3 regions of the Arthrobacter sp. CAN_A2 genome follow, and region 3 is predicted to be linked to each of the others. Evidence: riboswitches for the same ligand, from Rfam matches in the RefSeq annotation. Region 3 holds a riboswitch; each other region holds the start of a gene.
The links. A riboswitch is a leader RNA that binds a small molecule or an ion and turns the genes downstream of it on or off. The one in region 3 is predicted to bind S-adenosylmethionine.
Positions count from the first base shown of each region.

Region 1: another riboswitch for S-adenosylmethionine. It lies ahead of IWX63_RS03020 (bifunctional o-acetylhomoserine/o-acetylserine sulfhydrylase); the one in region 3 lies ahead of IWX63_RS04680 (ABC transporter substrate-binding protein).
Region 2: another riboswitch for S-adenosylmethionine. It lies ahead of IWX63_RS07750 (O-acetylhomoserine aminocarboxypropyltransferase/cysteine synthase family protein); the one in region 3 lies ahead of IWX63_RS04680 (ABC transporter substrate-binding protein).

Region 1 covers NZ_JADOUS010000002.1:164,175-170,785, forward strand. Annotated here, with positions in the region: gene metX (homoserine O-acetyltransferase MetX) at 1-246, opposite strand, end outside; gene IWX63_RS03020 (bifunctional o-acetylhomoserine/o-acetylserine sulfhydrylase) at 253-1,569, opposite strand; SAM riboswitch class IV at 1,650-1,766, opposite strand; gene IWX63_RS03025 (VOC family protein) at 1,978-2,619, shown strand; gene IWX63_RS03030 (CPBP family intramembrane glutamic endopeptidase) at 2,707-3,510, opposite strand; gene hutI (imidazolonepropionase) at 3,552-4,763, opposite strand; gene IWX63_RS03040 (formimidoylglutamate deiminase) at 4,763-6,187, opposite strand; gene IWX63_RS03045 (allantoate amidohydrolase) at 6,184-6,611, opposite strand, start outside.
Region 2 covers NZ_JADOUS010000005.1:92,442-99,052, forward strand. Annotated here, with positions in the region: gene IWX63_RS07740 (LysM peptidoglycan-binding domain-containing protein) at 66-1,001, opposite strand; cyclic di-AMP (ydaO/yuaA leader) riboswitch at 1,005-1,188, opposite strand; gene IWX63_RS07745 (hypothetical protein) at 1,306-1,521, opposite strand; SAM riboswitch class I at 1,656-1,760, shown strand; gene IWX63_RS07750 (O-acetylhomoserine aminocarboxypropyltransferase/cysteine synthase family protein) at 1,852-3,231, shown strand; gene IWX63_RS07755 (CoA-binding protein) at 3,228-3,740, shown strand; gene IWX63_RS07760 (hypothetical protein) at 3,806-5,368, opposite strand; gene IWX63_RS07765 (RNA polymerase sigma factor) at 5,365-5,919, opposite strand; gene IWX63_RS07770 (carbon-nitrogen hydrolase family protein) at 6,249-6,611, opposite strand, start outside.
Region 3 covers NZ_JADOUS010000003.1:50,553-57,163, reverse strand. Annotated here, with positions in the region: gene pabB (aminodeoxychorismate synthase component I) at 1-1,329, shown strand, start outside; gene IWX63_RS04685 (aminodeoxychorismate lyase) at 1,424-2,302, shown strand; SAM riboswitch class IV at 2,411-2,528, shown strand; gene IWX63_RS04680 (ABC transporter substrate-binding protein) at 2,698-3,612, shown strand; gene IWX63_RS04675 (amino acid ABC transporter permease) at 3,623-4,387, shown strand; gene IWX63_RS04670 (amino acid ABC transporter ATP-binding protein) at 4,384-5,121, shown strand; gene IWX63_RS04665 (energy-coupling factor transporter transmembrane component T family protein) at 5,235-6,032, opposite strand; gene IWX63_RS04660 (ABC transporter ATP-binding protein) at 6,029-6,611, opposite strand, start outside.

The sequences.
Region 1 (6,611 bases), on a different contig from region 3:
GCCCTCCTCGTCCGAGGCGCCCCGCGCCACGTGCGAGCTGCCGGTCAGGGCATGCTGCACGAGGACGGCGTTGGAGCCCTCCCGGTTCAGCCGGCCCCAGGTCTCGAACGCCAGCTGGACGTCGGGCAGCTCACCCCCGGTCTCGAGGACCAGCGGCCCGATCGACGCGAAACGGAGCAGCCCGTCCCCGTGGGGTGGTGCGTCGCCGGTCCAGGAGGGCAGCGGGGCAGGAGGGTACGTGGTCACGAACGGTCAGGCTCCCTTGGCGGCGCGGAAACCCGCATCCAGATCGGCGAGGATATCGGCGATGTTCTCGAGGCCGACGGACAGCCGCACCAGGCCGGGGCGGACGCCCGCGGTGAGCTGCGCCTCCGCCCCGAGCTGGCTGTGCGTCGTCGAGGCGGGGTGGATGACGAGCGAACGGACGTCGCCCACGTTCGCGACGTGCGAGTGCAGCTCGAGCCCGTCGACGAAGCGCTTCCCCGCCTCCAGCCCCCCGACGATGTCGAAGCTCACGATCGCCCCCGTGCCGTGCGGCCCGTACTTCTTCCCGCGCTCGTACCAGGGACTCGAGGAGAGCCCCGCGTAGGTGACGCGCTCGACGTCGTCGTGCCCTTCCAGCCACTCGGCGACCGCCTGCGCGTTCTCCACGTGGCGCTCCATGCGCAGGCTGAGGGTCTCCAGCCCCTGTGCGATGAGGAAGGCGTTGAACGGGGAGACGGCAGCCCCCAGGTCGCGGAGCAGTTGCACGCGGGCCTTGAGGATGAAGGCGAGATTCGCACCGAGGGCGCTGCCCACCCCGAGGTCCCGGGCGTACACGAGCCCCTGGTAGCTCTCGTCCGGCGTGTTGAAGCCCGGGAACCGTTCGGGGTACCGGGCGAAGTCGAAGTTCCCGGAGTCGACGATGACCCCGGCGATGGCGTTGCCGTGCCCGCCGAGGTACTTGGTGGCCGAATGCACCACGATGTCCGCCCCCCACTCGATGGGCCGGATGAGGTACGGCGTGGACAGCGTGTTGTCGACGATCAGGGGGATGCCGTGCTCGTGGGCGACGGCGCTGATGCCTTCGACGTCGAGGACGTCCTGCCGCGGGTTGGAGACCACCTCGCCGAAGAAGAGCTTGGTGTTCGGCCGGACCGCCGCGCGCCACTGCTCGAGGTCGTCGGGGTCCTCCACGAACGTGGTCTCGATCCCGAACTTCTTCAGCGTGTGCTTGAAGAGGTTGTAGGTGCCCCCGTAGAGGCTGGGGCTGGCCACGATGTGGTCCCCGGCCTCCGCGACGTTCAGCACCGCGAAGGTGTCCGCGGCCTGGCCGGAGGCCAGCAGCAGGGCGCCGACACCGCCTTCGAGGCTCGCGATGCGGGTCTCCACGACCTCCTGGGTCGGGTTGCCGATCCGCGTGTAGATGGGCGCCAGTTCCGTCAGGGCGAACCGGTTCGCGGCGCTCTCCGCACTCGGGAAGACGAACGACGACGTCTGGTAGATGGGCAGCGCACGCGCCCCCGTGGCGGCATCCGGCACCTGGCCGGCGTGGATCTGGCGTGTCTCGAAGGACCAATCGTCGGACATGGTGCTCCCTCTGGTCAGGGGCTCCGCGTGTCCGGTGCTCCGGCCGGTGGACGCCGCTCCAGGAGACCGGACCCCGCAGGAGCCCGCGCTTGAACGGCGCCGGAAAGACGCCGGACCTGGTCTTCACCCGGGGCACCCCACCGCGGTTGGAGGGTTGCCGGCCAGCAAGCCGGGGCTGTGTGCTGGCACTCATGACCTGCATTCATGAAAGCCGATCCGGGCGGATCCGGCAACCGTGTGACCCTCCATGAAGCCGCCCGCGGGTGCTCCGCCGGTGGGCTCCGCGGCTCGCACCCGGGACGCACCCGACACGCTCCCACCACGCTCCTGGCCGGCTCCCGACACGCCCGCCTGAAGGTAAGGCAAGCCTTAGTCGAGACCCAGATCACTTAGTGCCAAGATAGCCGCATGCGCCTGGACCATGTATCTTATGCCTGCGAACCTGACGGACTTGCCGCGACGGCCGATCGAATCTCGGCCAGGCTCGGCATGGAGCCGGTGAAGGGTGGTGTGCACCCCCGCTTCGGCACCCGCAACATGATCTTCCCCCTGGTCAACGGCCAGTACCTGGAGGTCGTCGAGGTCCTGAACCACCCGGCGTCGGACAAGGCTCCGTTCGGCCAGGCCGTCCGTGCCCGCTCCGAGGCCGGCGGAGGCTGGATGGGCTGGTGCGTGGCCGTCGAGGATCTCGCACCGTTCGAGGAGCGCCTCGGACGCAGCGCCGTGCCCGGCAACCGGAAGTTCCCGGACGGCCAGGAACTCACCTGGCAGCAGATCGGCATCAAGGGGCTCATCGCTGACCCGCAGGTCCCCTATCTGCTCCGCTGGGACGAGGGCACGGAGGACCTCCACCCCTCGAAGGCCCGCCCCGCCTCTGTGAAGCTGGACTGCCTCACCATCGCCGGCTCGTCCGAGCGGGTGACCGACTGGCTCGGGACGGATGTCGAGAAGACGCTCGACGGCGTGCAGGTCCAGTGGATCGCACCCAACGGGACCCCCGGCGTCATGTCGGTGACGTTCGAGACCGACAACGGACGCGTGGAGATCTAGCGTCACCCGTCACACCCATCGACTCGGAGACGGAGGGACCGGACGATCGTCCGGTCCCTCCGTCCTGCATCGGCAGGGGACGCCCGCTCACGCACCGATCCCCAGCGCCGGCCCGAGCAGCGCGTACCCGACGAATCCCGTGATGTCGATGAGCGCGTGCGCGATCACGAGCGGCATGACCCGCCGCGTCCGCGTGTAGAACCAAGCGAACAGCACGCCCATCAGGACGTTCCCGATGAACGGGCCGAACCCCTGGTAGAGGTGGTAGCTGCCCCGGATCAGGGCACTCGTGATGATGATCGCGGGGGTGGACCAGCCGAGCTCCCGCAGGCGGATGACCAGGTAGCCCACCACGATGACCTCCTCGAGCACCGCGTGCCGGAGCGCGGAGAGGACGAGCACCGGGATGGTCCACCAGTAGTCGTCGAGCGCGGCCGGTACGAGCGCCGTCGTGATCCCGAGTGCGCGGCCCCCCGTGTACACCCCGAGCGTGCCGACGGCGATGATCGCGGCCAGGCCCACCCCGAAGCCGATCGTGCGCAGCGGCTGCTCGAAGGTGAAGCCCAGGCGCCGGACGGCCGAGACGCCGGGCCCGCTGAGCAGGAACAGGACCAGGGCCACGGGCATCAGCGCGAAGAAGATGTCCAGGAGCTGGTAGGCGAGGTCGAAGTACTCGCGGTCGTTCAGCACCGGGTTCAGGGTGGTGGTCTGGCCGGCGAGGGGTCCCCGCGACAGTTTCTCCGCCAGGCTCACGGCCGCGTACACGCCGGACTGCCCGAGCGAGAGCCCGAACACGATCAGCAGTTCGGCGGTGATCCGTCGCCTCGACGGCGGGCCCGTGGGGCCGTCCGCTGCGGGCGGGGCGGTGGAGGACGAGGACTCGGCAGTCATGACGCTATCCTGCCAGCGGATGCCGGGTCCCCCTAGCCCTCCTACCGGACGCGCACGCCCGCGCGCCAGACGGCGTGCACGAGCGGCATCCCGGGCCGGTACGCCAGGTGCGCGGCCGACGGCGCGTTCAGCAGCTGCAAGTCCGCGCGGTGCCCGACGGCGAGGGAACCCACGGTGCGCAGGCCGTCGGCGTCGCGTCCCGTGTGGCGACCCAGCGCCAGGGCTCCACCGTGGGTGGCGGCGCGGACCGCCTCGTGGACCGTCAGCCCCATCTGCAGGACGGCGGTGGCGACGCAGAAGGCCATGGAGCTCGTGTAGGACGTCCCGGGGTTGCAGTTGCTCGCCAGGGCGATCCGGGCGCCGGCGTCGAGCAGCCGCCGCGCGGGCGGGAACGGCTGGCGCGTCGAGAGGTCGCAGGCGGGCAGGCACGTGGCCACGGTGCCCGGCATCCCCTGGGCGTCGTCCGTGCCGGATCCCGACCAGGTCCCTGCGAGCGCGTCGACGTCGGCGTCGGACAGGTGGTTCACGTGGTCGACGCTGGCGGCGCCGACCTCGACGGCGAGCGCCACGCCGGCACCCGGGCCCAGCTGGTTGCCGTGCACGCGCAGGCCCAGGCCCGCCGCGGCGCAGGCGGCGAGGACGCGGCGGGACTGGTCCGGGGTGAAGGCCCCGGTCTCGCAGAAGACGTCGGCCCAGCGCACGTGCGGCAGGACGGCGTCGAGCATCGGCCCGCACACGAGATCCGTGTAGTCCTCGGCGTCCCACCCGGGCGGCACGAGGTGCGCGCCGAGGAAGGTGACCTCGTCCACCACGCCTGCCGCGATGCGCGCCCCGCGCGCCTCCTGGGCGACGTCGAGCCCGTACCCCGTCTTCGTCTCGAGATAGGTGGTGCCGCCCGCGGTGGCCTCCGCGACGCGGGCCAGCAGCAGCCGCGTGAGGTCGTAGTCCCCCGCGGCACGCGTGGCCTCCACGGTGACCGCGATACCGCCTGCCGCGTACGCCTCCCCCGCCATCCGGGCTTCGAACTCGGCCGTCCGGTCACCGGCGAACACCAGGTGCGTGTGGCTGTCGACCCACCCCGGCAGTCCCGCCCGGCCGCCGGCGACGTACGCCTCGTCCGCGGCCGGGGCGCCCGCGGCCGGACCGATCCAGCTGATCCGCTCCCCCTCGAGGACCAGCGCGGCATCCCGCAGGACCGCGCCGTCGGCGTCCTGCGTCATGAGTTCGCCGATGTTGGTGACGAGGACGGACATCAGTGCCGGTCCCATGGGTGTGCAGCGTCACGGTGTGCGTCATCGAGGCGGGCGATGGCGGCGACCAGCAGGGGCCCGGGGTCCCCGAGCGTCGCGTGGACGCCGGAGCCCGCCGCCAGGACTCCCCCGACGACGACGCCGGTCACGTCCTGCGCCGTCGCCGTGTACGCGAGCTGCTCCCAGGAGGAGCCGGCCGTCCGGGCGGTGTGGGGGTCGACCGCCATGAAGTCGGCCGCCAGGCCCGGACCGAAGCCTGCTCCTGCGCGGTCCTGTGCCCGCGCGCCGCCGAGGGACGCGATCCCGTGCAGCCGTTCCGGGGCGAAACGGCCCCGGCGCCCGGTGCGCAGGCGCTCGCCGTGCTCGAGGGCCCGCATCTCGAGCCAGGGGTCGACGACGGCGTGCTGGTCGGTGCCGAGCGCCAGGGTGGCCCCGGCATCGAGGAGGTCCCCGGCCGGCCCGAGCCCGTCCGCGAGGTCCGCCTCCGTGGTGGGGCAGAGCACGACGGTTGCTCCGGCGTCGCCGAGGAGCGCGATGTCCTCCGCGCCGACATGGGTGGCGTGGATCACGGACAGGCGCGGCCCGGCGAGTCCGTGCCGGTGCAGCAGGCCCGCGGGGGTGAGCCCGGTGGCGCGGAGGCAGTCCTCGTTCTCGGCGGGCTGTTCGGAGAGGTGGATGTGGAGGGGCACCCCGGGCGGCAGGTGCCGGGCGATGACGGCCAGGTCCTCCCCCGGCACCGCGCGGACGGAGTGGATGGCCGCCCCGACCGTGACCTGGTGCGCGGGGTAGCGCGAGGAGATCGCGGTGCGCAGGGAGGCGAGCCGTGCCAGCCACCGCTCCGCGGTCCCGTCGGAGAAGCGGCGCTGGCCGTCCTCCAACGGGACCCCGAGACCGCCGGCGAGGTAGCAGGTGTCGAGCAGCGTCAGGCGGATGCCCGCCCGGACGGCCGCCCGGGCGAGGGCGAGCTCCATGGCATGCGGCCCGTCGTCGTCCTCCTCCTGGCCGTACGGCGTGCCGTCGGGGCGGTGGTGCACGTAGTGGAATTCGGCGACGCTCGTCCACCCCGACACCACCATCTCGGCGTACACCGCGGCGGCGAGCTCCTCGTACAGCCCGGGCGTGAGGGCGTGCGCCGCACGGTACATCGTCTCCCGCCAGGTCCAGAACGTCCCGTCGTCCGCCGTGCCGTGGGTGCGTCCGCGCAGTGCACGGTGGAACGCATGCGAATGCGCGTTGGCGGCGGCGGGGAACACCACGCCGCGCAGCACCACGTCGCCCGCCCGCGCCGGGACGCCCGGCAGCACGGCGACCACCAGCCCGTCGGCGTCCGCCTCGATCCGCACCGAGTCCGCGACGCCCTCGGCCCCCAGCCACGCGTGCTCGCACCAGACGGCGCGGGCGGCCCGACCGGCGCGGGGGCCGCTCACAGCAGGTCGTCGAGGACGTCCGCGAGCGCGGTGGCCCCGGCGTCGGCGTCGTCGCGCTCCACGAACTCCTCGGGTGAGTGGCTGATCCCGGTGGGGTTGCGGACGAACAGCATGGCGGTGGGTGCGATGGCGCCCAGGATGCCGGCGTCGTGGCCCGCCCCGGTGGGCAGGGTCGGGGCGACGGGGAAGGACCGGCGGAGCGACTGGCCGAGGGTGCGCTGCAGCGCGCCGTCGAAGTGGACCGTACCGCTGCGCGATTCCTCGGTCAGGGTGGCCCGGCAGCCCTCGAAGGCGCAGATCTTCTGGGCCTGGCCGTGGATCCTCTCGATGAGGGCTGCGGTCAGGGCGTCCTCCTCGTGGCGCACGTCCAGCCACAGGTCCACGCGGGAGGCGATGACGTTCGTCCCTCCCGGCACGGGCTGCA
Region 2 (6,611 bases), on a different contig from region 3:
AAAGAAGGAAGCGGCAGGGCCCCGTCCAAGCACCTGCCGCTTCCCGCGTGTGGTTCGTTCCGGTGTCAGCCTGCTACCCGGACGAAGGATGCTCCCGGGAGGTCCGAGAGGGAGTGCTGCATGGTGAGGTTCGCCCCGTTCATGCCGCTGCTGATGACCTGGCCGCCACCGGCGTAGATCGCGACGTGGCCGGCGGTGATGACGAGGTCGCCCGGGGCGGGGCTTCCCACGGTGGGGCCGAACTGGAAGAACTGCGAGGGGCCGAGATCGCCGGCGGCGATTCCGGCGGAGCGCAGTGCCTGCTCCACCAGGATGGTGCAGTCCTGGATGGCACCGGCGGCGAGCTGGGACTGGGCGGAGGCCAGGAGGGTGCCCGCGACGCCGCTGGAGGCTACGACGGGGGTGATCTCGGCGGAGGCCAGGTACACGCCCGACTCGGGAGCCGCGGACACGGCCGGAGCGGGGGTGACAACCGCGGCCTGCTGGACCGGCGCCGCGGGAGCAGCTGCAGGAGCCACGAAGGCCGCGGGTGCGGCCACGGGCACCGACACCGTGACGGCGGGGGCCACAGCGGCGCCGCCCGTCGGGATGGTGATGGTGTCGCCCGGGAAGATGATCGATGCGACGGACAGTCCGTTGGCCGTGAGGACCGCGGTCAGGTCGGCGCCGTAGCGTGCCGAGACGGCGCCCAGCGTGTCGCCTGCGACGACGGTGTGCGTCGTCGCGGTGGCGCCTGCGGCAGGAGCTGCGACGGCAGCGGGTGCCGCCGGTGCTGCGGGAGCTGCGACGACCGCGGGGGCCGTCGTCGTGCCCTGCTCGGTGTACTCACCGGCGTGGGCGGCACCCACGGTACCGAGCGCGAGGCCCGAGGTGACGGCGACGATAGCGACGGGGCGGCCGACGGCGGTGGCGTGAGCCTTGGCGGCGCGGGACAGGCCCTGCAGCGCGAGATTGCCGTCGATGTCGGCACGGTGGCGCGCTGAAGTGATGTTTCGTGACATGGTTCTATACCTCTCCCATGCCTGCGGGGTGAGCTGTCGGGTTCGGATGGGAGTCACCCGGTCGGGCATCACCGAGAGGTGATGCGATGCGACTTAACCCCAGGGACGGCCGGCAGGTGGCCCGGCGCATCCCAAAAAAACTGTGGTTCCCCCGTCCCTGCCTTCGTGTTTCGAGCGAGTCTTGGTCGGCGGCAGGGCTCGGCAATCCGTCCAGGAGCGCCTCACGGTGGCGGAGGCACGTGCCGACCCTACCCAGCACCCTGCCGGTTTGTCACATTTGAATAACGGGAGGTAGGGTGCCCCCTCAACCCCGCAGTGCCCGCCAGCGACGGACGGCGAGGAACGTCCCCACTGCGCTGAGCGCGAGCAGCACCGACTGCTGGACATAGAACCAGTCCGTGACCGCCGCTCCCGGGGCGCCCGCCGCGACCATGATGCTGGTCGCGAGGACGAGCGTCAGCACGGCGCCGACGTACCAGAGCGTCTGCCACAGTCTTCGCTCCTGTGCACGGCTCGCCATTCTCCAGTCCTCCACCCCTCCAGCCTAGGCGTCGCACGGGTGCCCGCGCCGCCGCGCGCGACGCCGTCCGCAAGGCCGACCTCACACGGGGACACATGGTTTGGTTCTGCAGCGGCTCGGTGTCAGACTCGACCCGACCATCCCGAGCGGCCGAGAGATCTGGCTCATTGACGCCGCAGCAACCCTGGCCTCCGCGTTCCCGCGGCGACAAGAGGGTGCTACCGCCAGACCGATGGAGGAAATCATGAGCATCCCCCCAGCCGCCTCCGGCACCCAGCCCGACCCTCGATCCACCGTCGCAGTACCCGAATCCAGCAAGGCAGGTGTCTGATGGCAGATCGTTCCTTCGGTTTCCGCACGCGCGCACTCCACGCCGGCGGCACTCCCGACGCCACCCACGGGGCCCGGGCCGTCCCCATCTACCAGACGACGTCGTTCGTGTTCAAGGACACCAATGACGCCGCCAACCTCTTCGCCCTGCAGAAGTACGGCAACATCTACTCGAGGATCGGCAACCCGACGGTGGCCGCGTTCGAGGAGCGCATCGCCTCCCTGGAGGGCGGGATCGGGGCGGTGGCGACGGCGTCGGGCATGAGCGCGGAGTTCCTCACCTTCGCGGCGCTCTGCCAGGCCGGGGACCACATCGTCGCCGCCTCCCAGCTGTACGGCGGCACGGTCACACAGCTCGACGTCACGCTGCGCCGGTTCGGCATCGAGACCACCTTCGTCCCCGGGACGGACCCCTCGGACTACGCGGCCGCCATCCAGGACAACACCAAGGCGGTCTACGCCGAGGTGATCGCGAATCCCTCCGGCGAGATCGCCGACCTGGCAGGCCTCGCGAAGGTCGCCCACGACGCCGGCGTCCCGTTCATCGTCGACTCCACGCTCAGCACCCCCTACCTGGTGCGCCCCATCGAGCACGGCGCGGACATCGTCATCCACTCGGCCACCAAATTCATCGGCGGGCACGGCACCACGCTCGGCGGCGTGATCGTGGAGAGCGGCCGCTTCGACTGGGGCAACGGCAAGTTCCCCATGATGACCGAAGCCGTGCCCTCCTACGGCAACATCCAGTGGTGGGCGAACTTCGGGGAGTACGGATTCCTGACGAAGCTGCGGACCGAACAGCTCCGCGACATCGGGCCCTCACTCTCGCCGATGTCGGCCTTCCAGCTCCTGCAGGGGGTGGAGACCCTCGCGCAGCGGCTGGACGAGCACCTGGAGAACGCCCAGGCCGTCGCCGAATGGCTGCAGGCCGACCCGCGGGTGGAGTACGTCAATTACGCCGGGCTCCCCACCCACGCCCACCATGAGCGTGCGAAGACCTACCTGCCGCAGGGCCCCGGCTCCGTGTTCAGCTTCGGCATCAAGGGCGGCCGCAAGGCGGGCCAGAAGTTCATCGAGTCGCTGCAGCTCGCCTCGCACCTCGCGAACGTGGGCGACTCCCGCACCCTCGTGATCCACCCGGGCTCGACGACGCACCAGCAGCTCTCGGCCGAGCAGCTCGTCGCGGCGGGCGTGCCCGAGGACCTCGTCCGTATCTCCGTGGGCCTGGAGGACCTCGAGGACATCCTCTGGGACCTGGACCAGGCCCTGGACATCGCGGCCAACGCCTCCGATGCCGCATTCGAGGACCTGCCGCAGGAAGCGGCCGGAGTGGACGACGACGATGCATCGGCAACGCGGGCAGTGGGAGTGGGAGCATGAGCGGCAGCACCGGCAACGCGACACCCGAACGGACCTGGGAGGGGCCGACGGCGCCTGAACGGCTGAACCTGCTGCGGAACGCGCGGTCGATCGCGATCGTCGGCGCATCGGACAAGCCCTCGCGGGCGTCCTACTTCGTCGCGACCTACCTGCAGTCCTCCTCCCCCTACCGCCTGTACTTCGTGAACCCGGTGGCGAAGGAGATCCTCGGCCAGCCGGCCTACGCGTCGCTGAAGGACCTGCCCGAGGTGCCCGACGTCGTCGACGTGTTCCGCAAGCACGACGACCTGCCCTCGGTGCTGCAGGAGACGCTCGACGTCGGCGCGAAGACGCTCTGGCTGCAGCTGGGATCGTGGCACGAGGACGTCGCGCGCGAGGCCGAAGCCGCGGGCCTGGACGTGGTGATGGACCGGTGCATCAAGATCGAGCACGCACGCTTCCACGGCGGGCTCAATCTCGCCGGTTTCAACACCGGTGTGATCTCCTCCAAGCGGCAGATCACCTCCTAGCGGAGATCGAACCCTCCCGCGCTCACCCCTGCGGGCTGGTCAGCGACTGGCTGGTCCGCGACTGGCTACTCGGGAGCGGACGCATCCGGCGCTGGCTGCTCCGAGGCGGACGCAGGCGCCGGCTTCCCTGGGACGGGTCGCTCTTGAGCGGGCGCATCCGGCGCTGGCTGCACCGCGGCGGACGCAGGCGCCGGCTTCCCTGGGACGGGTTGCTCGGGAGCGGGCCCGCCGGAGGCCGACTGCTCCTCTTCCGTTTGCCCGGAACCGGGCGTGGACGCCGGCCGTTCCTCGACGGGCTCCGCTGGGGGTCCGGGCGTGGACGCGGGGGCCAGGTCGGGCACGGATGTCGCCTCGCCTCCACCGGGTTCCCCGAGCAGAAGCTGGTCCGGATCCTCGTGGACGGGTGTGGCCGGGACCTGCTCAGGACGGTCCGCCTGCGCGAGCAGCCACACCCTGCCCTCCGGCGCGGGGGTCGCCCGCGCGCCGGCGGACGAGCCGCCCTTCCCCCGTGGGTCAGCCTCAGGACCGGGCGCAGCCTGCTGCCGGTCCTGCTTCATCTGCCGGACCTTGGGACCCGAGCCGCCCGCCTTACCGTTCCCGTGTCCTGTGGCCGAGCTGCCCGCCTTAGCGTTCCCGTGTCCTGCGGCCGAGCTGCCCGCCTTACCGTTCCCGTTTCCTGCGGCCGAGCTGCCCGCCTTACCGTTCCCGTTTCCTGCGGCCGGATCTCCCGCCTTACCGTCTCCGGAGACCTGGGAGCCGCCCGCCTTACCGTTCCTGGAGACCGGACCCTCGGGAGCCGGGCTGCCCGGTGCTGCGGTTCCGGACACGGGGGTTCCGGGCGCAGGGGTACCACGCACGGGGCCTCCCGACGCCGGCGTGGCGCGACGCTCCTGTCCGGGCGCCGTCGAGGATCCGGCCGGGGCGACGGGTGAAACCGCCGGCGGCACGGCGGCAGGGCGAGCGGCAGGAAGAGACGCCGCGGGCGGTGCCTGACGGGCAGGAGGGACTGCCGTGGGTGGACCAGCAACAGCCCGCGCACCCGCGGCAGCGGCCGGCGCGGTGTCCACGGGGACGAGCTGCGCGGCATCGACGGGTCCGCGCGGCGCGGCGTGCGCCACGGACCCGGTGTCCGCACTGGACGGACCGGCGTGGGCTGCCGGGCCCGAGTCCCCCTCAGCCGTCGGTGCCGGAACAGCATCCTCGAGCGAGCGGGCCGTGCCGTCGACGAACGGGGCGACGACGCTCTCGTCCCGCTCCGCCCGTGCACCGGGAAGGGGGTGCGCCCGGTCCGCGCTGTCCCGGATACTGAAGCGTGTGATCGACTCGACGGCCTCGCCGAGACTGTCGGTGAAGGCGGTGCCGGCTGCCACGCCGGACATGCCGACGCCCATCGACACGGCCAGGGCTCCGCCGATGAACGTGATGCGTCGCTTGTTGCGGCGGCCCGCGGGTGTCTTGCCTCCGGCGGCCATCAGCTGGGCGAGCTCGGCGGTCGGCTCGGGTGCGGGGCCGGCCTTGAGGCTGCCGATGGTTTCCACGGCGCGCACCAGGGCGGCGTCCGGGGGGATGCCGGCCTCGTCGAGGAGATGCAGCACGGCGTCCGGCGACGGCGTCTCACGTCCAGTCATAGCGCTTCCGATTCATTGGGTTGAACGAGTTCCTTCAGCTTGAGCAATCCCCGCCGTTGCAGCTGCTTCACCGATCCCGCGGACCTCCCGAGGATCTCCGCGACCTGGTCGATCGGCAGCTCCGCCACGATGCGCAGGAGGATGACGTCGCGCTGCTCGGTGCTGAGCTGCTCGAGCAACCCGCCGGCCCCTCCGGCGTCGAGATTGCCGAGCGCCACCGCCTCCGCGGATGCGGTGGTCCGGGTATCGCCGTCGATCTCGTAGCCCACCAGGACGGGCGTCCGCGTCCTCTTCCGCACCTCGTCCACGTAGCGCGCATGGGCAACGGAGAAGGCGAACGTGCGCAACCCCGGCAGCCCTCCGGTGACCGACCCCAGTCTGGAGAAGACCGCGAGGAAGACTTCCTGGGTGAGGGCTTCCGGGTCCTCGGATCCGCGCCCCACGAGATAGCCCAGGACCGCGGGGCTCAGCGACTGATAGATGAGGGACAGGGCCGCCGGTTCGCCTGCTTGCGCGCGGGTCAGCGCATCATCAGGCAGCGTCGGGACCACGTTTCATCTGTTCCTTGTTCGAGCGGGACGGCGTCACCATCGTAACCGTCGCCTCCCGACCAGGGCGGAGGGCCATGCGTGTACGTGCAAAAAAGGCCGCACCGGGGCCCGTTGGGGGATAAGCCTCGGTGCGGCACTTTCACTCTGGTAATCGACCGGGGGTCGGAAAAAGTTACGCCCGTCCCGTCTCTTCTCAGATTTCTTTCCAGGGCCCTACTTCAGGGCGTTCGAGGCGCGCCGCTTGTTGAACACGTCGAACCCGACAACCCTGGTCCGGGGGCCGCGGCCCCTCCGCGGAGGAGGAGGCCGTCGGGCGGGAGGACTCCGCGTCAGTGGGCGTCGACAATGGTCTCGTTCCGCGCGAAGCGCCTGTTCCGCAGGACGGGCAGGAACTCGCGGACCTCGTCGACCCGGCGTCGGGTCACCTCGGTGGTGACGACGCCGCGCTCCTCATCCTCGAGGTGTGCCTGCGGGACCCCCATGGGGTCGATGACGGCGGAGTGGCCGATCGTGTGGCTGCTGGAGGTCCCGGCCGCCGCGACCCACACCGTGTTCTCGATGGCCCGTGCCTTGAGCAGGGTCTCCCAGTGCTCGATCTTGTGCTCGCCCTTGAACCATGCAGCCGGCACGCAGATGAGGTCCGCCCCGGCGTCGGCGAGCGCCCGGGCCTGCTCGGGGAACCGGATGTCGTA
Region 3 (6,611 bases):
TACGAGCTCAAGCGGGAGACGGGCGGCGCCTCCGTGCCGACCCCGGCCGACGCCCTCCCGGACGCCGCGCTGGTCTTCGCGGGCCGCGCCGTCGTCGTGGACCATGCCCAGGAGGCCGTCTTCCTGCTCACGCTCGCGGACGGGCGCCGCGACCCCGGCCGTGAGGACTGGCTGGGGAGGGCCCGCCGCGCCGTCGGGGCCGCGCCCCTCGCCGCGCCGTCGCCCCCGCCCCCGGCGCCCCGCTTCGTTGCCCGGGATTCCCGCGAGGAGTACCTCGCGAAGACCCGCCGCGCGCAGGCCGAGATCGCCGACGGCAACACCTACGAGGTCTGCCTGACGACATCGCTGTCGGCCCGCGTGGAGCGCCTCGATCCGCTGGCGACGTATCTCCGCCTCCGCGCCGCGAGTCCGGCACCCTTCGCGCACTACCTCCGCTTTCCCGGCTTCGCCGTCGCCAGCACCTCCCCCGAGCGCTTCCTCCAGCTCACGCAGGACGGCCTCATGCGGGCGGAGCCCATCAAGGGCACGCGCGGCCGTTCGGCGGACCCGGCGGAGGACGCCGCCCTGCTCGAGGACCTCCGGAACTCCGCGAAGGACCGCGCGGAGAACATCATGATCGTGGACCTGCTCCGCAACGACCTCTCGCACCACGCGGTCCCGGGCTCGGTCACCGTCAGCCGGCTGTGCGCCATCGAGTCCTACGCCACCGTCCACCAGATGGTGAGCACCATCGACGCCCGGCTGCGGCCGGGCAGCGCGCGCGCCGGGGTGATCGGGTCCGCGTTCCCTGCCGGCTCGATGACGGGCGCGCCGAAGATCAGCACCATGGCCATCCTCGACCGCCTCGAGGAGGGTCCGCGCGGCCCCTACTCGGGCGCCGCCGGGTACTTCAGCCTGACCGGCGCCACGGATCTCGCCGTCGTCATCCGCACCCTCGTGCTGGCGGACGACGGCGATACCACGCACCTCGCCCTGGGCGTCGGCGGGGCGATCACCGCCGACTCGGACCCCGCCGAGGAGTGGGCCGAGGTCCGGACGAAGACACGCGGGGTGCTGTCGGCCCTGGGGTCCGAGTTCCCGGCCGATGTCCCCGACGTGCCCCGCACGGCGCCCGCCACGGAGCCCGCCCGTCACCCCTCCTCAGGAGCGGATGTCAACCGGATCCTGCCGGTACCGCGGCACCTCCCGCAGGTGGACGATGAACGGGTCAGACCGCGGCAGCCCACGGCGGGCCGCGGACCGGTTCGACTGAAAGCCGACTCTATGGCGGACACTGGTGACATGGCCGACAAGGCCGAGGATTATGCACAGGACAGCGATCAGGAGTAACTGATCCCGCCCCGGAGGCCGGGCCGCACGCATGCGGCCCGGCCTCCCTTTCCTTCAGGCCCTCCGCCGGTGCCGAGCGGATACGCTGTGGCCCATGACTGTTCTCGTGTTCCTCGACCCGGCCCACGACGACGGCAGGGTCGTCGACGCGTCCCAGCCCCAGCTGATGGCCACCGACCTCGGCGCCACCCGCGGCGACGGCCTCTTCGAGTCCCTGCTCGCCGTCGACGGAGCTCCCCGCAAGGAGCAGGCCCACCTGGCGCGCCTCGCGTCGTCGGCCGCGGCCCTGGACCTCACCGTGCCGGACGCCGAGGCGTGGAGCCGCGCGATCCGCACGGGCCTGCGCGAGTTCGCGGCCGCGGAACCGGGCCGGCAGGACGCCGTCGTCAAGCTGATCGCCACACGCGGGGTGGAGGGCGCCGGGCGCGCCACCGCCTGGGTCCAGGTGGCCCGCGTACCGGAAGCCACGCTGCGGCAGCGCGAGACGGGCCTGAACGTCCTCTTCCTGGAGCGCGGGTACGACAGCACGGTCGCCCAGCGTGCACCCTGGCTGCTCATGGGCGCCAAGACCCTCTCCTACGCCGTCAACATGGCCGCCGTCCGGTACGCGAAGGCGCACGGGGCCGACGACGTCATCTTCACCTCCTCCGACGGCAAGGTGCTGGAAGGGCCGACGTCGACCGTGCTCCTCGCCTACGACCGCGACGGCCGGAAGACCCTCCTCACACCCCAGCTCGAGAGCGGGATCCTCGCGGGCACCTCGCAGAGCGCGCTGTTCGCCGCTGCGAAGGAGCAGGGGTGGGAGCTCGGCTACGGACCGCTGGAACCGCACCACCTGCTCGAGGCCGACGCCGTGTGGCTGATCTCGAGCATCCGGCTCCTCGCGCCGGTGCTCTCCCTGGACGGCCAGGAGCTCCGCACCTCGAGCGCGCTGACCGCGGAACTCACCGACCTGGTGGACCGCTTCGTGTAATCTCCGCCACAAATAGGCCCCCTGGGACCCTTCTGCTACGTCAAGCGTCGCATTCCGGCCCTTCCCGTTTTGACCCGGCGCTTCCTGCTGCCCTAGCGTTTTGCCTGCAATCAAGAGTTCCAGCCCTCGGCCCTGGCCGGCTGGACAGCAACCCTCTCCCGTAGTGGGGTGCTCCAGGTGAAGATTCGGCCGCCGGGACAAGTCCCCCGGTTGGCAAGTACGGCGTCGTGCGGCCTGTCCCGATCCAACCCCGGTGACAGCAACCGCACCTGCGCACAGCCCAGAACAGTGAGCGTGTCACCCAGCAGCCTGTCTTCTTCCTCGCCGTGACCCGGCGTCCCAGCACCACCCCCGTTTCCCGCGCCCCCATCCGGGCCGGCACTTCGAAGGACACCATGAACATCTCCCGCAAGGTCCTCGCGGCACTCGCCGTCCCCTTCCTCGCCCTCACCGTCTCCTGCGGCAGCGGCAGCAGCGAACCCACCGAGACCACCGACGCCCTGGCCGGCAGCGACCAGCAGTCGCTCGACCAGTACACGACCGAGAGCACCACGCCGGTCGACGAGATCGACACGTCGGAGCTCGGCCTCATCACCGACGGCACCCTGCGCGTCGGCACGCTCTCGGACGCCCCGCCGAACATCTTCCTCGAGGATGGCGTCTTCACCGGCTACGACAACGAACTGCTGCGCGCCGTCGGCGACAAGCTGGGCCTCGAGGTGGAGTTCGCGTCCACGGACTTCTCCGCACTCCTCGCCCAGGTGCAGAACAAGCAGTTCGACGTCGGATCCTCCTCGATCTCCACCACCGCCGAGCGCCGCGAGAACGTCGGCTTCAGCAACGGCTACGACTTCGGCTACATGGCCGTCGTCACGAAGAACGGCTCCTCCGTCACGGGCTTCGACTCCCTCTCCGAGAGCACCCGCATCGGCGTGGTCCAGGGCACCGTCCAGGACGACTACGTCTCCAACACCCTCGGCCTCGAGCCGGTGCGCTTCCCGGACTACAACACCGTCTACGCGAACGTGAAGAACGGGCAGGTCGACGCCTGGGTGGCCCCCTCCCAGCAGGCCACCGGCCAGGTGAAGGACGGCGACGACACCACGATCGCCGAGACCATCATCAACACCGAGAACTTCACCGCGTACGCCGTGAACAGCGACAACCAGCCGCTCATCGACGCCCTCAACGCGGGCCTCGACGCCGTGGTCGCCGACGGCACCTGGACCGAGCTCACCCAGGAGTGGTACCCGGAGCGCGAGACGCCCACCGACTGGAAGCCCGGCAGCAAAGCCGTGGAAGTAAAGTAGCGGTCCCTGCATGGATGCCCTCGAACAGCTCGGGAAGACCTTCTTCGATTGGGAGGCGATGGCGGCCGTCCTGCCGGACCTGCTGACCGTCGGACTGCCCAACACGCTCCTGCTCGCCCTGGCGTCGGGGATCATCGGCACGATCGTCGGGATGATCCTCGCCATCATGGGGATCTCACGCAACCGTGTGCTGCGGTGGATCGCCCGTATCTACACGGACATCTTCCGCGGCCTCCCCGCCGTCGTGATCATCCTGCTCATCGGCCTCGGGCTCGGCCCGATCCTCCGGCAGATCACGGGCAGCACCAGTCCGTACCCGCTGGGCATCCTCGCCCTCTCGCTGATCGCCTCGGCCTACATCGGTGAGATCTTCCGCTCCGGGATCCAGAGCGTGGAGAAGGGACAGCTGGAGGCGTCGCGCGCCCTGGGCTTCAGCTACGGCGCGTCGATGCAGCTCGTCGTGGTCCCCCAGGGCGTGCGGCGCGTGCTGCCCGCCCTGGTGAACCAGTTCATCTCGCTCATCAAGGAGTCCTCGCTCATCTACTTCATCGGCCTCGTGGCCAGTGAGCGCGAGCTCTTCCGGGTGGGTAACGACGCCGCGAGCAACACCGGCAACCTGTCGCCGCTCATCGCCGCCGGTGTGCTCTACCTGTGCCTGACCATCCCGCTCACGCACCTGGTCAACTTCATCGACCAGCGCCTGCGGGTCGGGAAGACGGCGAAGCCGGAACCGGACGAACTGGCCGCACCGATCGGCGAAGGAGCGAAGGCATGAACACACAAGCATCAGGAACCCTGACGGGGAAGAACCTGCACCTGTCCTTCGGCTCCAACCACGTGCTGCGCGGCATCGACCTGCACGTGGAACGGGGCACGACGGCGTCGGTCATCGGCCCCTCCGGGTCCGGGAAGTCCACGCTCCTGCGCGTCCTGAACCGGCTGATCGAACCGGACCAGGGGGACATCCTGCTCGACGGCCGGTCCGTCCTGAAGGACAACCCGGACGAGCTGCGCCGCCGCATCGGCATGGTGTTCCAGCAGTTCAACCTGTTCCCGCACAAGAGCGTGCTGGAGAACGTCTCGCTGGCCCTGCGCAAGCTGCGGAAAATGTCGTCGGACGAGGCGCGGAGCAAGGCCCTCGCCCAGCTGGACCTGGTGGGACTGAAGCACAAGGCCGACGTCCGTCCCGGCAACCTCTCGGGCGGCCAGCAGCAGCGCGTCGCGATCGCCCGCGCGCTGGCCATGGACCCCGAGGTGATGTTCTTCGACGAGGCCACCTCGGCACTGGACCCCGAGCTCGTCAAGGGCGTCCTGGCGCTCATGGCGGACCTCGCGACGGCGGGCATGACCATGGTCGTGGTCACCCATGAGATGGGCTTCTCACGCAATGTCTCGGACACCGTGACGTTCATGGACGGCGGTGTCGTGGTGGAATCCGGCCCCCCGGCCGCGATCTTCGACGACGCGCAGACACCCCGCCTGAGGGCGTTCCTCTCGGACGTGCTCTAGCCACCCCGTCCGCCCGTTCGACCCGTCCACCGGGGGCCCGCTCCAGCGGGCCCCCGGTGCCGTCTCCGGGGACTTCCGACCGCGGTCACGTGGCGCGGGTCAGGTGACGCAGGTCAGGACAGGATGAAGTTCCAGGTCCCGGCCAGGACGGCCGCCGTCGTCGCACCCGCCGCGATGGCCAGTCCGACGACGGCCACCCCGACGTCGAGCACCGAGAACGTGCTCGTCCTCGCCCACGTGCGCGTCCCGCCGCCGAAGCCGCGCGCCTCCATCGCCGTCGCGAGCCGGGTGGCGCGCCGGATGGCCTGCACGATCAGGCCGAACGACTGCCCCACCAGATTCCGGGTCCGGGCAACGATCGACCCGTCCGAACCGATGCCGCGGGCGTGCCGGGCGAGCCCGAGCATCTCCCACTGCTCCACCAGCAGGCCCACCAGCCGCAGCGACGCCAGCGCCCCCAGGACGAAACGGTGCGGGAGGTGCAGCTTCTGCGCCAGGGCGTCCGCGAGATCCGTGGGGTCCGTGGTGAGCAGGATGAAGATCCCCGGCAGCGCGAGGGCCAGGCCCCGCAGCCCGACGGCGGTCCCCGCCGCGACGGACCCCTCGGTGAACAGGAACGGCCCGACGTCGAGCAGCACGCCGCCCGTCTTGTCCGCGAGCAGCGCCGTCCCGTAGGCGCCGAGCAGGGCGGCCACCAGCAGGGGCCAGATCCGCCGCGCGAGGCCGACCACGCTGATGCCCAGCAGCGGCATGAGGGCGAGTTCGCAGCCGAGGACCACCGCTGCACTGACCCAGTCGATGCTGGCCAGGAGCGCGAGGGTGATGACCCCGGCGGCGAACAGCTTGGACACCGGATTGGCCCGGAGGAGTGTCCGGCCGGCGAGGGCCGGCGTCAGGTAGTCCCCGCTCACCGGGCCACCAGCCGGCCCGCCCCGCCGGAGACGTGCAGGGTGGCACCGCCGAGCGCCGCGATGAAATCGGCGTCGTGCGTCACGGAGACGACGGCGACGCCGTCCTCGATCAGCTCGCGCAGCAACGTCACGAGCTCCGCCCAGGTGAGGGCGTCCTGGCCGAACGTCGGCTCGTCGAGGATCAGGATGCGCGGCGCCGTGGCGAGCATCGTCGCCACGGACAGGCGCCGCTTCTCCCCGCCGGAGAGCGTGAACGGGTTGGCCCGCAGCAGGTGGGTGAGCCGCAGCCGTTCGGCGATCTCCGCGGTGCGCCGTGGGTCAGGGGTGCCGCTGACCCTCCGCGGCCCGAACGCGAGCTCCTCCCCCACGCTCGGGGTGAGGAACTGGTGCTCGGGTTCCTGGAACACGGTGCCGATGCGCTGCACGAGCTGCGCCGAGCGCCAGCGGAAGGGGTCGGTTCCCGCAGCGCCCGCGAGTCGCGGCAGCGCCTCGAGGCGTCCGGCGCGGGGGCGCAGCAGGCCCCCGAGCGTGAGCGCGGCCGTCGACTTGCCGGCGCCGTTGGGTCCGGTGACGCTGAGC